One region of the Pseudomonas corrugata genome, then DNA from elsewhere that is predicted to be linked to it. Evidence: predicted binding sites of a transcription regulator. Region 1 holds the regulator's gene; each other region holds the start of a gene.

Region 1 (4,144 bases):
CGCAGACCGAGCAACCCGTTAGAATCGACGGCGCCGGTGGTGTATCGACCGGCACGGGAATGAAAGCGTATCTGAAGGAAAGCAGGATACACCTGCTATCGAACGTAAGAGGACAGTATGAAGCTCGCTAAAACCCTCCCTATTTTGCTCAGTCTGGGCGCAGCACTGGGAAGCGCGAGCGCCTGGTCTCTTCCCAACGACCGTGATCAGCCTATCCGCATCCAGGCCGACGACGCCCAATTGGACGACAAGAACGGGGTCGCCACTTATAAAGGCGACGTGATCATCACTCAGGGCTCAATGAAGGTCACCGGCAACACCGTGACCATTACCCGCACCCAGTCCGGCGATATCGACGTAGTGACCTCGGTGGGCAACCTGGCCTATTTCGAGCAACTGCAAACGGCCGGCGACACCAAGCCCGTGCAAGGCTACGGCGTGACCATCCAGTATCACGCGTCCCAGGACCGCGTCGTACTGATCGATCGTGCCAAGGTCATCGACAAGGACAACAACGTCACCCAAGGCGAGAAAATCGTCTACGACACGAACAAGAAACTCGCCAGCGCCGGTCGCGCCACCGGCAGCAAGGTGACCGAGCAGCGCCCACGGATCGACATGGTCATCCAGCCGAAAAAGAAAACCGAGCAAAGGCCCCAGTAATGGCAACTCTGAAAGCTCAGCACCTGGCCAAGAGCTACAAGAGCCGTCAGGTCGTGCGCGATGTCAGCCTGTCCATCGACAGCGGGCAGATCGTCGGTCTGCTCGGCCCCAACGGCGCGGGCAAGACCACCTGTTTCTACATGATCGTCGGCCTGGTCCAGGCCGATCAGGGCCGCGTCCTGATCGACGACCTGGACGTCAGCCACCAGCCGATGCATGGCCGGGCAAAGGCCGGCATCGGCTACCTGCCACAAGAAGCGTCGATCTTCCGCAAACTGTCGGTAGCCGACAACATCATGGCGATTCTCGAAACCCGCAAGGAACTCGACAAGGCCGGTCGTCGTCAGGAGCTGGAAAGCCTGCTGCAGGAATTCCACATCAGCCACATCCGCGACAACCTGGGCATGAGCCTGTCCGGTGGCGAACGGCGTCGAGTGGAAATTGCCCGCGCCCTGGCCACCGCACCGAAATTCATTCTGCTCGACGAACCGTTCGCCGGCGTGGACCCGATTTCGGTAGGTGACATCAAGCAGATCATCCACCACCTCAAGGCGAAGGGGATCGGCGTGCTGATCACCGACCACAACGTGCGCGAGACGCTGGACATCTGTGAAACCGCCTACATCGTCAATGACGGCCAATTGATCGCCGAAGGTGACTCCACCACCATCCTGGCCAACGAACTGGTCAAGGAAGTGTATCTGGGCCATGAGTTCCGCCTGTAAGCGAAGTGCCTGGCAAATGTCCCTGCGCTGCGGACTCAAACACGCAACGCTTCGGGATACTCTCAGTGAATCCCCTATCATCGGGGAACTAATTGAGAAATTCCCCTAGGCAAACACTTCTGCTTCAGGCATATAATTTGCTTAAGGTTTGGCGCTTCGGCGCCCTTGTAGTGGATGGCGCATGTGCGCCGGCGAATAAGGTGTTAAGCCCCTGCCATGAAACCATCGCTAGTCTTGAGAATGGGCCAGCAGCTGACGATGACACCGCAGCTGCAACAGGCCATCCGCCTGCTCCAATTGTCGACCCTGGACCTGCAACAGGAAATCCAAGAGGCCCTGGAATCCAATCCGATGCTCGAACGCCAGGAAGAAGGCGACGACTTCGACAACACTGATCCGCTGGCCGACAACGTCGAGCAGAAACCCAATACCGAGACCCAGGAACCGTCCTACCAGGAGGAAGCCGCCCCGACGGTGGACAACCTCGAGGATGGCGAATGGAACGAACGCATCCCCAACGACCTGCCCGTGGACACGGCCTGGGAAGACGTCTACCAGACCAGCGCCAGCAGCCTGCCGAGCAGCGATGATGACGAGTGGGACTTCACCACCCGCACCTCCGCCGGTGAAAGCCTGCAAAGCCACCTGCTGTGGCAACTGAACCTGGCACCGATGTCCGACACCGATCGCCTGATCGCCGTGACCCTGATCGACTGCATCAACAACCAGGGCTACCTGGACGAAACCCTCGAAGAAATTCTCGAAGCCTTCGATCCGGAGCTGGACATCGAGCTGGACGAGATCGAGGCCGTCCTGCACCGTATCCAGCAGTTCGAGCCGGCCGGCATCGGCGCCCGCAACCTGGGTGAGTGCCTGCTCCTGCAACTGCGCCAGTTGTCCGCCAAGACGCCATGGCTGGCCGAAGCCAAGCGACTGGTCACCGACTATATCGATCTGCTGGGCGGCCGCGACTACAGCCAACTGATGCGACGCATGAAGCTCAAGGAAGATGAACTGCGCCAGGTGATCGAACTGGTCCAGAGCCTCAACCCGCGCCCGGGCTCCCAGATCGAGGCCACCGAGCCCGAGTACGTGGTTCCCGATGTGATCGTGCGCAAGCACAACGATCGCTGGCTGGTGGAGCTGAACCAGGAGTCGGTACCCAAGCTGCGGGTCAACGCCCAGTATGCCGGCTTTGTAAAGCGTGCCGACACCAGCGCCGACAACACCTTCATGCGCAACCAGCTGCAGGAAGCGCGCTGGTTCATCAAGAGCCTGCAGAGTCGCAACGAAACCCTGATGAAGGTCGCCACCCAGATCGTCGAGCACCAACGCGGCTTCCTGGACTACGGCGACGAAGCGATGAAACCGCTGGTCCTTCACGACATTGCCGAGGCAGTGGGCATGCACGAATCGACAATTTCCCGTGTGACCACGCAGAAATTCATGCATACCCCACGGGGTATCTACGAATTGAAATATTTTTTCTCCAGCCACGTCAGCACCTCCGAAGGCGGCGAATGCTCTTCCACGGCCATCCGCGCGATCATCAAGAAACTGGTGGCCGCGGAAAATCAGAAAAAGCCGTTGAGTGACAGCAAGATCGCTGGTTTACTGGAGGCACAAGGCATTCAGGTGGCCCGCCGTACCGTCGCCAAGTATCGCGAATCCCTCGGGATCGCGCCTTCGAGCGAACGCAAGCGGTTGATGTAACAGGCCACGCCACAGCGTTCCAGTGGCAGGTATTTCTGCCTGCCGCTTTATGCACTGGCAACGAAGGAGAAGCTGTATGCAAGTCAACATCAGTGGACACCAACTGGAAGTGACCGAACCCCTGCGTACCTACATCGGCGAAAAACTCGACCGATTGGAACGGCATTTCGACAAGATCACCAACGTGCAGGTCACGATGAACGTCGAGAAGCTGCTGCAGAAAATCGAAGCCACACTGCATATCCCCGGCGGAGAGGTGGTTGCCAATGCGGAGCATACAGACATGTACGCCGCGATTGACCTGCTGACCGACAAGCTGGATCGCCAACTCAAAAAGCATAAGGAAAAGACCCAGAGCCTCCTCCAGGGCGCTACCGGTCGTTAACTCCCCCAATCCATGATCCGACTAGAAACCATCCTGACCCCCGGCCGTTCCATGGTGAACGCGCCGGGCGGCAGTAAAAAGAAAGCCCTCGAACAAATTGCCAACCTGATCCACCGCGAAGTGCCGGATCTGGAAATGCAGGACGTTTTCGAGGCCCTGGTTGCCCGTGAAAAACTCGGTTCCACCGGTTTTGGCAACGGCATCGCCATTCCTCACTGTCGCCTCAAGGGATGCATCACGCCCATCAGCGCGCTGCTGCACCTTGAAGCCGCCATAGATTTCGACGCCATCGACGGCGCACCGGTTGACCTGTTGTTCGTATTGCTGGTTCCGGAAGCAGCGACCGATGCGCATCTTGAACTGCTGCGCCAGATCGCCAGCATGCTGGACCGCAAGGAAGTGCGCGAAAAACTGCGCAGCGCACCGAGTAACCAAGCCTTGTATCAGGTCGTCCTGGACGAGCAGAACGGTCATTAATCATGCGCCTGATCATCGTTAGCGGCCGCTCCGGCTCCGGTAAAAGCACGGCGCTCAATGTGCTTGAGGACAGCGGCTACTATTGCATCGACAACCTGCCGGCCGGCCTGCTGCCAGAGTTGGCCGAGCGGGCGCTGATCCATACCGAGCTGGCGCAACCGCTGGTGGCGGTTTCCGTCGA
Region 2 (4,144 bases), 790 kb from region 1:
CAGTTGGTGCCGATCATCTTCCTCACGTCATTGACCGAAAGCGAAGGCCTGGCCCGTTGCCTGGAGGCTGGCGGTGACGATTTCCTGGCCAAGCCCTACAACCATGTGATCCTGGCCGCCAAGATCAAGGCCATGGACCGTTTGCGCCGGTTGCAGGCCACGGTCGTGGAGCAGCGCGACCAGATCGCCTTGCACCACAACTACCTGCTCAACGAGCAGCGGGTCGCCAAGGCGGTGTTCGACAAGATCGCCCATTCCGGCTGTCTGAGCGCGCCGAATATCCGCTACCTGCAATCGCCCTATGCCCTGTTCAACGGCGACCTGCTGCTGGCTGCGTTCAACCCGGCCGGCGACATGCATGTCCTGCTGGGGGATTTCACCGGACACGGCCTGCCGGCGGCGGTCGGTGCGATGCCGCTGGCGGAAGTGTTCTACGGAATGACCGCCAAAGGTTATGGCTTGGCGCAGATCCTGCGGGAAATGAACGCCAAGCTCAAACGAATCCTTCCGGTGGACATGTTCTGTTGTGCGACGCTGCTCTGCCTGGGCTTCCAGCGCTGCACGGTGGAAATCTGGAATGGCGGCATGCCCGACGGGTACTTGCATGACGGTCTCACTGGGGTGCGCACGCCACTGCCGGCGCGGCACTTGCCATTGGGGGTGCTTACGCCTCAGCTATTCGATGATCGGACCGAAGTGCATCCCATGGCGGTGGGCGATCGGGTCTTCCTGCTGTCCGACGGCGTGATCGACACCAGCGATGACGATGACCAGTTGTTCGGTGTGGAACGCTTGCAGCAGGTATTTGCCGCCAACCGTGAGCCCGATTGTCTTTTCGAAGATATCCAGCAGGCCCTGCGGGACTTTCGCGGCGAAGCCCGCGATGATTTCAGCATGGTTGAAGTGCGGATGGTCGCGCCGACGCAACTCAATCCGCCGCCACCGGTCTACTCCGATAGCGGCCAGTCCAGTCCGCTGGACTGGTCAGTGAGTTTCGAGTTTCGGGCCGAGACCCTCAAGCGCTTTAACCCGATGCCGTATTTGCTGCAATTGCTGCTTGAGGTGCATGGACTGAGGGCTCAAAGTGGCGCGCTTTACAGCGTTCTTGCGGAGCTTTATTCCAATGCCCTGGAGCATGGGGTGCTGGGGCTCGATTCGAGCATCAAGCGCGATGCATCGGGCTTTGCGCGCTATTACATGGAGCGCAGCACCCGTCTGGATGAGCTGGATGCCGGTCACATCCGGATACACTTGCATGTCACGCCCCACGGCGACGGTGGTCGACTGGTGATTGAGGTTGAAGACAGCGGTGAGGGCTTCGATGTTGCCCGCGTGTTGGCCCGGCCGTTGGACAGTGATCGGTTGTCGGGACGTGGTGTAAGCCTGGTGCGTCAGTTGAGCCATCGGGCCTGTTGGTCAGACGATGGTCGTAGTGTCCGCGTGGAGTTTTTCTGGGAGGCTCTGGCATAATCCGCGTCACTGTTGGTCAGGGAGCGAACAAGTGAACGAGATTCATCTGGACCGCGACGTGCTCAGCACGTTGAAGGAAGTCATGGAGGATGGGTATCTGGAGCTGCTGGATACGTTCCTCAACGACTCCGAGGCACGCCTGCGCGTGTTGCATGAAGCCCGCGACGCCGAAAGGCTGAGCGCCACCGCCCATAGCTTCAAGGGCAGCAGCAGCAACATGGGCGCCATCCGCTTGGCCGAACTGTGCGGCGAACTGGAGCAGCGAGCCAAACAACCGTCCTTGGGCGGCATCGAGAAGCTGGTCAGCGAAATCGATAGCGAATTTGCCCACGTGCGAAATCTTTGCAGGGAAGAGCGCGAAAGCTTTCACTGCTGAGTGATTGATTATCTGCCGGACATCGCCGCTGTCCGAACGTTGGCCCGCCCCTTGCATTGTCCAGTCTCGACTGTACCTATGATTTCAGTGCAGCGGAGACCTTTTTATGCCCGTTACGCCCAATACACTGCTTCAGGCCACTGCCCAGGCCAAGCCACAGGCTGCCGTCAATCCGCCGGCAGCGGCTCCGGACCTCGGCAATAGAGCCTCCAGCTTCGCCCAGGTCTTCGCCCAGCAAGCTCCCGTCAAATCCTCGTCGGCCTTTGAGCCTGCGATGAAGCCGGTGCGCGACAAGACGCCCGACGGCGGCGTCAAAAAAGACTCCAGCGATGAAACGGCTGCCGCTCCGGAGCCGACCGTTGCCGATAGCGGCAAATCCTTGCCCGCCGACAAGCCGGTCAAGGCCGATAGCGCGACAGACAATGACGCCGACGGCGACACCGAGACTCCGGTGGCGGACGCTGTCCCTGCCGATCCTGCTGTCGACCCGATTTTGCCGCCGGACGCGGCTGTGCCTGTGGTTCAAGCCGACGTGGTACCCACGCCTGCGGTAGACGCTTCGACTGTGCCGCAGGTCGCGGCTGCGGTGGCGACCCCGGTCGTTCCCCTGGTCCCGGTAGTCCAGGCCGCGCCGCCGGAGGATCCGAAGTTCGACCCCGAGGCCGATCCGCTCGATGCCTTGCCGGCGTTGCGATTGGCGATGGAGCAGGGCGGTCACGTCTCCGCTACCAGCCAATCCAAAAACACCGCCCCGGCTGCGCTCGACGGTGAGCCGACGTCGGCCCAGACGTTTGCCGCCGGTATGGCAAGCATGCTCACGGTGCAGGCCGATCAGAACAGTACCGGTCCTGGCAGCCAAGGTGGGGAAAAAGCCTTCAGCGGCCTGATCGGCGAGGGTCTCAAGGATCTGGGCGCGGCTTCCAGTGACACCCGCGTGGATGATTTTGCCAACCGCCTGGCCGCCCTGACCCAGGCCGCTACGCCCAAAACCGCCAATGCGGTGCCGGTCAACCAACCCATTGCCATGAATCAGAGTGGCTGGACCGAAGAAGTGGTCAACCGGGTGATGTATTTGTCGAGCGCCAATCTCAAGGCCGCCGACATCCAGTTGCAGCCTGCTGAACTCGGTCGTCTGGACATTCGCGTGAACATGGCGCCGGATCAACAGACCCAGGTGACCTTCATGAGTGCCCACTCCGGTGTTCGCGAAGCCCTTGAGGGCCAACTGCATCGCCTGCGGGACAGTTTCGCCCAGCAAGGCATGGGCCAGGTCGACGTCAACGTGTCCGATCAGTCCCGTGGCTCACAGAACCCGGACCAGCAGGCGCAGCAGCAGGCCCAGACCGGACGCACATCGTCATCCGGTGGGCGAGTGGATTCGACAGATGAGCATCTGCCGGTCAGTGTTGCTGAGGTGGCGACCGCTACCACCAGCGTCATCGGTACCAGCGCGGTCGATTACTACGCCTGACCCGGGTGCGGTAACCCCTTGTGGGAGCGGGCTTGCTCGCGAAGGCGGTGTGTCAGTTGATAGTCATGTCATCTGACACACCGCCTTCGCGAGCAAGCCCGCTCCCACAGTTGTTTTAGGGTGGCGCAAATTGCTTCTGGCATAACACTTGCTCCTGCCTTGCCATGCAACCGTAAACCCCCCGATTAGTGACGGATTATTGGCATGGCGAAGAGCGAAGCAGCAGCTGTAAAAGACCCTGCAACCAAAGGCAAACTCAAGATGATCATCCTGATCGTGGTGGGTTTGCTCCTGGCGATCGGTGTGTCCGTGGGGGCAACCTGGTATTTCATGCACAACGCTCAAAGCAAGGCGGCGGCTGTGGTGGAAGCCGCACCGGTGGGCAAGCAGCCGGCGATTTTCGAGCCCATGGCACCTGCATTTGTCACCAACTACACCCAGAATGGCCGTCAACGGTACATGCAGGTCAGCATCACATTGCTGGGCCGCAACCAGGCTGACCTGGAAGCGCTGCGGGTGCACATGCCGCTGATCCGCAACAACCTGGTGATGCTGTTCTCCGGACAGAATTTCGACACCCTCGCTACCCCCGTCGGCCAGGAAATGCTCCGTCAGAAAGCCACGGCCAGCGTGCAGGAAGTGGCTCAGAAAGAGCTCGGCAAAGTGGTGATCGAACAGTTGCTTTTCACTAACTTCGTATTGCAGTAGGAACCCGCCATGGCCGTGCAGGACCTGTTGTCCCAGGACGAAATCGACGCGTTGTTGCATGGTGTCGACGACGGCCTGGTGCAGACCGAAAACGCTGCTGAACCGGGCAGCGTCAAAAG
Region 3 (4,144 bases), 740 kb from region 1:
TGGGCAATACGTCGGCGACGGTCACGGTGATGGAGCCGGTCAGGCTGTTGCTCTGGCCGGACTTGCTGTCGCCCTTGGTGGCCCGGTCGGAGCCATAACCGGCGTTGAGGCTCAGGTCATTGCTGCCAATGGGGTTGTTGGTGGTCAGGCTGGAGCCGAACAACGAAGTGAGGCCGACACTGGTATTGCTGGTTTTGTCCACCTGGGAGTTAGCGTTCTTGCTCGCCTGGGTCCGCTCGTTCAGGGTGATGGTGATGATGTCACCGACCCTGAATGCCTTGCGGTCGCTGTACAGGTTCTGCTCGAAACCGGCCTGGTAGATCGAGCCATTGTTGGCAGCGGCCGGCAGCGGCGTGCGCGGCAACACCGGGGCGTAGTACGGGTCATTGGGCCTTGGCGTAGGCGCGACACAGCCGGCGAGCGCGGTGACCCCACTCAATGCCAGAACAGATACAAAGCGTTTCATGACCCTACCTCTCGGTGTTGCAGGCGACCCTGAGGCCGCCCTATAGAAGTGATTACAGATTCTGCGTAACGAACGAAAGCATCTGGTCGGCAGTGGAGATCACCTTGGAGTTCATCTCGTAGGCGCGCTGGGTGGTGATCATGTTGACCATCTCCTCAACGGTGCTCACGTTGGACGTTTCAAGGGTGTTCTGCAGCGTGGTGCCGAAACCATTCAAACCCGGGGTGCCGATTTGCGGCGCACCACTGGCAGCGGTTTCCAGGAACAGGTTGTTACCCACCGCTTGCAGGCCGGCCGGGTTGATGAAGTCGGCGGTCTGCAGGTTGCCGATCACCTGAGCGGCCGGGTTGCCCGCCACGGTGATGGACACGGTCCCGTCGCGGCCCACGGTGAAGGTCTGGGCATCGTTCGGGATGATGATGGCCGGTTCCAGGGCAAAACCGCTGGCGTTGACGATCTGGCCATTGGAGTCCAGGTGGAACGTACCGTCACGGGTGTAGGACGTGGTGCCGTCCGGTTGCAGGATCTGGAAGAAACCGCGACCGTCGATGGCCATGTCCAGCGGCTGCTCGGTGGTTTGCAGGCTGCCGGCGGTGAAGTTTTTCTGGGTACCGACAATGCGCACACCGGTACCGACTTGCAGGCCCGACGGCAGTTCGCTGTCCTGGGTCGACTGGGCACCCGGTTGACGCTTGACCTGGTACAGCAAGTCCTGGAATTCGGCACGATCACGTTTGAAACCCGTGGTCGAGACGTTCGCCAGGTTGTTGGAAATGGTAGTCAGGTTGGTGTCCTGGGCGGACAGACCTGTTTTGGCAACCCACAGAGCCGGAAGCATTCGATTCTCCTCGTACGCCTGATTTTCGGCGCGACGCTTTAATTAATGGTTAGATCTGCAAGACCCGAGCCATGGCCTCGTCGCCTTCTTTGGCGGTGTTCATCATTTTCACGTGAAGCTCGAATTGCTTGGCCAGGGCCAGCACCGAAGTCATCTCGTCCACAGCATTGACGTTGCTCGCTTCCTGGAAGCCCGACACCAATTGCACGCTGGCGTCGATCGGTGCCGGCTGGCCATCCTTGGTACGGATAGAACCGTCCAGGCCCTTGGTCATGTTCTTGAGGTCCGGGTTGACCAGCTTGATACGGTCCACTTCAGCCATCACGCGCGGGCCCTCGCCCATGGCACGGATACTGATGGTGCCGTCCTGGCCGATTTCGATTTTCTGCTCCGGCGGCACGGCAATAGGACCGCCATTGCCCATCACCGGCATGCCATTGCCGGCCCGCAGCACGCCCAGGGCGTCAACGTTGAGACTGCCGGTGCGCACGTAGCTTTCACCGCCGTCGGGGTTCTGCACGGCCATCCAGCCCGGCCCACTGACCGCCACGTCGAGGTCGCGACCGGTTTCCACCAGCGCACCCGGGGTGAAATCGGTGGCAGGCCGCTCGGACATTGCAAACGCCCGCGCCGGAAAGCTGTCGCCGAACACCGGCATCGAGCGCGCCTGCTCCAGGTCTTTCTGAAAACCATTGGTGGAGATGTTCGCCAGGTTGTTGGCATGGGCCCGCTGCGCCAGTGCGTTCTGGCTGGCGCCGGTCATTGCCACATAAAGGTACTTGTCCACTGTCGTTCCTCTGCATGCCGGACGTTTGCCGCCCACTGCTGTGTTGCACAGCCTTAAGCAATTTGCAGACCAACTTTTTTTCTGGCGGCTCCTGGCCCGGCAAACAAAGGGCTTGCAGAATTTTGCGGGGAAAAATGAAATGTATCGAAGACGAAAAACCGGCGGTGTCATGCCGCTCAAAGGCAAAGGATTACCGTGGGGCAGACCCGCCGTTACCTGTGGCGAGGGGATTTATCCCCTCGCCACAGGTAACGGATTACATCCCAGGCTCTTTACCCACCTCATACTCGCGCAACTTATTGGCAATGGTGGTATGGGACACCCCCAACCGCTTGCCAAGTTGCCGGCTGCTGGGGTGCTCGGAATAGAGCCGTTCCAGCACCGCCTTCTCGAATCGCCCGACAATCTCGTCCAGCCCGCCGTCCAGTGAAAAGTCACCCAGGGGCTGGCGCACACCATAGTCCGGCAGACGGATATGCTCGGCCTTCACCGTCCCACCGTCACACAGGGAAACGGCCTGGAACAGCACGTTCTCCAGTTGCCGGACATTGCCCGGCCAATGGTAATGACTGAGGCGGTCCATCGCCGCCGTGGCCAGTTTCGGCAGCGCACAGCCGATCTGGCGACTGGCCTGGTCGAGGAAGTGCTCCACCAGCGGCGCGAGGCCATCGAGGCACTCGCGCAGCGGCGGAATGTGCAAGGACAAGACGTTCAAGCGGTGATACAGGTCCTGGCGAAACTCCCCCCGGGCACAGAGTTCGGACAAATCCACCTGGGTCGCGCAAATCACCCGGACATCCAGGTATACCTCTTCATCGCTGCCGACCCGCCGGAAGCAACCGTCCTGCAAGAAGCGCAGCAACTTCACCTGCAGGCGTGGGCTCATTTCCCCCACCCCGTCGAGAAACAAGGTACCGCCAGCCGTCAACTCCAGCAGCCCCAGCTTGCCTTCGGCACGGGCGCCTTCGAAGGCGCCGGGACCGTAGCCGAACAGTTCCGTCTCGGCCATGGACTCCGGCAGCCCGGCACAGTTAAGCGCCATCAGTGGCGACTGCCCGCGCGGGCTCGCCAGGTGGCAGGCCCGGGCCAGCAATTCCTTGCCGGTGCCGGTTTCGCCTTCAATCAGTAGCGGCGCGTCCAGCGGGGCCATGCGCCGGGCTTCGCGGACCACCGCAGCCATCACTTTCGAACTCTGGAAGATGCTGTCGAAGCCACGCAACTCCTGCTTGCGCACGTTATAGATGCGCTCACCGACCCGGTCGGCCCGATGCAGCGTCAACACCGCACCAGCCATGGCCTCGCTGTCGTCATGCTCCGATTGCAACGGGGCGATGTCGGCCAGGAACACATCGCCCTTGACCTTGACCCGCAGCCCGTTGATGCGCGACTGGTTGGCTCGCACCAGTTCCGGCAAATCGAAATCCTCGGCGTAGCGCGACAGCGGAATTCCCGGTACCTCGTCCACCCGCACCCCGAGCAACTGAGCGGCCGCCCGGTTCGCGGCGACGATGGAACCGCCCATGTCGATGGACAACACTGGAAACTCCAGGGCGCCGAGCAACGCATTGAGCTCCATGTGCCGACGCTCGCTGGGCATCAGCCCTACCCGCTTGACGCCGAACACGCCGGCGATACCTTCGAATTTCGGACGCAACGCCTGGAATTGAATGTTGATCAGGTTCGGGCAGTGCAGGTAGATCGCATTACCGTGCTCGCCACCAACTTCGCCCCGGGCGACGTTGATGCCGTACTCCACCAGCAGGTTGAGGATGTCCCGCAGGATGCCGATGCGATTCTGGCAGTGGACTTTGATGCGCATAAAAAGACCCAAGGGTTCGGTGACTGCTCTTTGTCACCCGTTTTTTTACCGAGCGACGCAAATTCTTGTAAAGATTATGTGACGACTCCAGGCAAATTCCCATAGAAAAATCCAGGCACGACTGGATCTCAAGGGCGATCGTAACGAAAAGTTTACGAAATAACCTCTATTACCTCGGACACACCTGCACCGCCCTGCTGCACCTACGAAAACTTCGGGTTATCTCTAATACAT

What was found. Region 1 encodes sigma-54, which starts transcription at its own class of promoters, with help from an activator protein. Its sites were predicted from a motif close to ANTGGCATNNANNTTGCTNT; they were not measured.
Region 2: QZH45_RS09240 (flagellar hook-length control protein FliK) is a predicted target of sigma-54. The motif match lies at 1,885-1,904, and genes of this name have one in related genera.
Region 3: QZH45_RS09060 (flagellar basal body rod protein FlgF) is a predicted target of sigma-54. The motif match lies at 2,146-2,165, and genes of this name have one in related genera.

The regions. Positions count from the first base shown of each region.
Region 1 is NZ_CP130434.1:1,264,600-1,268,743, reverse strand. Features, by position in the region: gene lptC (LPS export ABC transporter periplasmic protein LptC) at 1-131, shown strand, start outside; gene lptA (lipopolysaccharide transport periplasmic protein LptA) at 118-663, shown strand; gene lptB (LPS export ABC transporter ATP-binding protein) at 663-1,388, shown strand; gene QZH45_RS05535 (RNA polymerase factor sigma-54) at 1,605-3,101, shown strand; gene hpf (ribosome hibernation-promoting factor, HPF/YfiA family) at 3,178-3,486, shown strand; gene ptsN (PTS IIA-like nitrogen regulatory protein PtsN) at 3,499-3,963, shown strand; gene rapZ (RNase adapter RapZ) at 3,966-4,144, shown strand, end outside.
Region 2 is NZ_CP130434.1:2,049,612-2,053,755, forward strand. Features, by position in the region: gene QZH45_RS09230 (ATP-binding SpoIIE family protein phosphatase) at 1-1,470, shown strand, start outside; gene QZH45_RS09235 (Hpt domain-containing protein) at 1,502-1,846, shown strand; gene QZH45_RS09240 (flagellar hook-length control protein FliK) at 1,953-3,317, shown strand; gene fliL (flagellar basal body-associated protein FliL) at 3,522-4,025, shown strand; gene fliM (flagellar motor switch protein FliM) at 4,035-4,144, shown strand, end outside.
Region 3 is NZ_CP130434.1:2,008,019-2,012,162, reverse strand. Features, by position in the region: gene flgH (flagellar basal body L-ring protein FlgH) at 1-466, opposite strand, end outside; gene flgG (flagellar basal-body rod protein FlgG) at 519-1,304, opposite strand; gene QZH45_RS09060 (flagellar basal body rod protein FlgF) at 1,354-2,091, opposite strand; gene QZH45_RS09055 (sigma-54-dependent phenylalanine hydroxylase transcriptional regulator PhhR) at 2,348-3,910, opposite strand.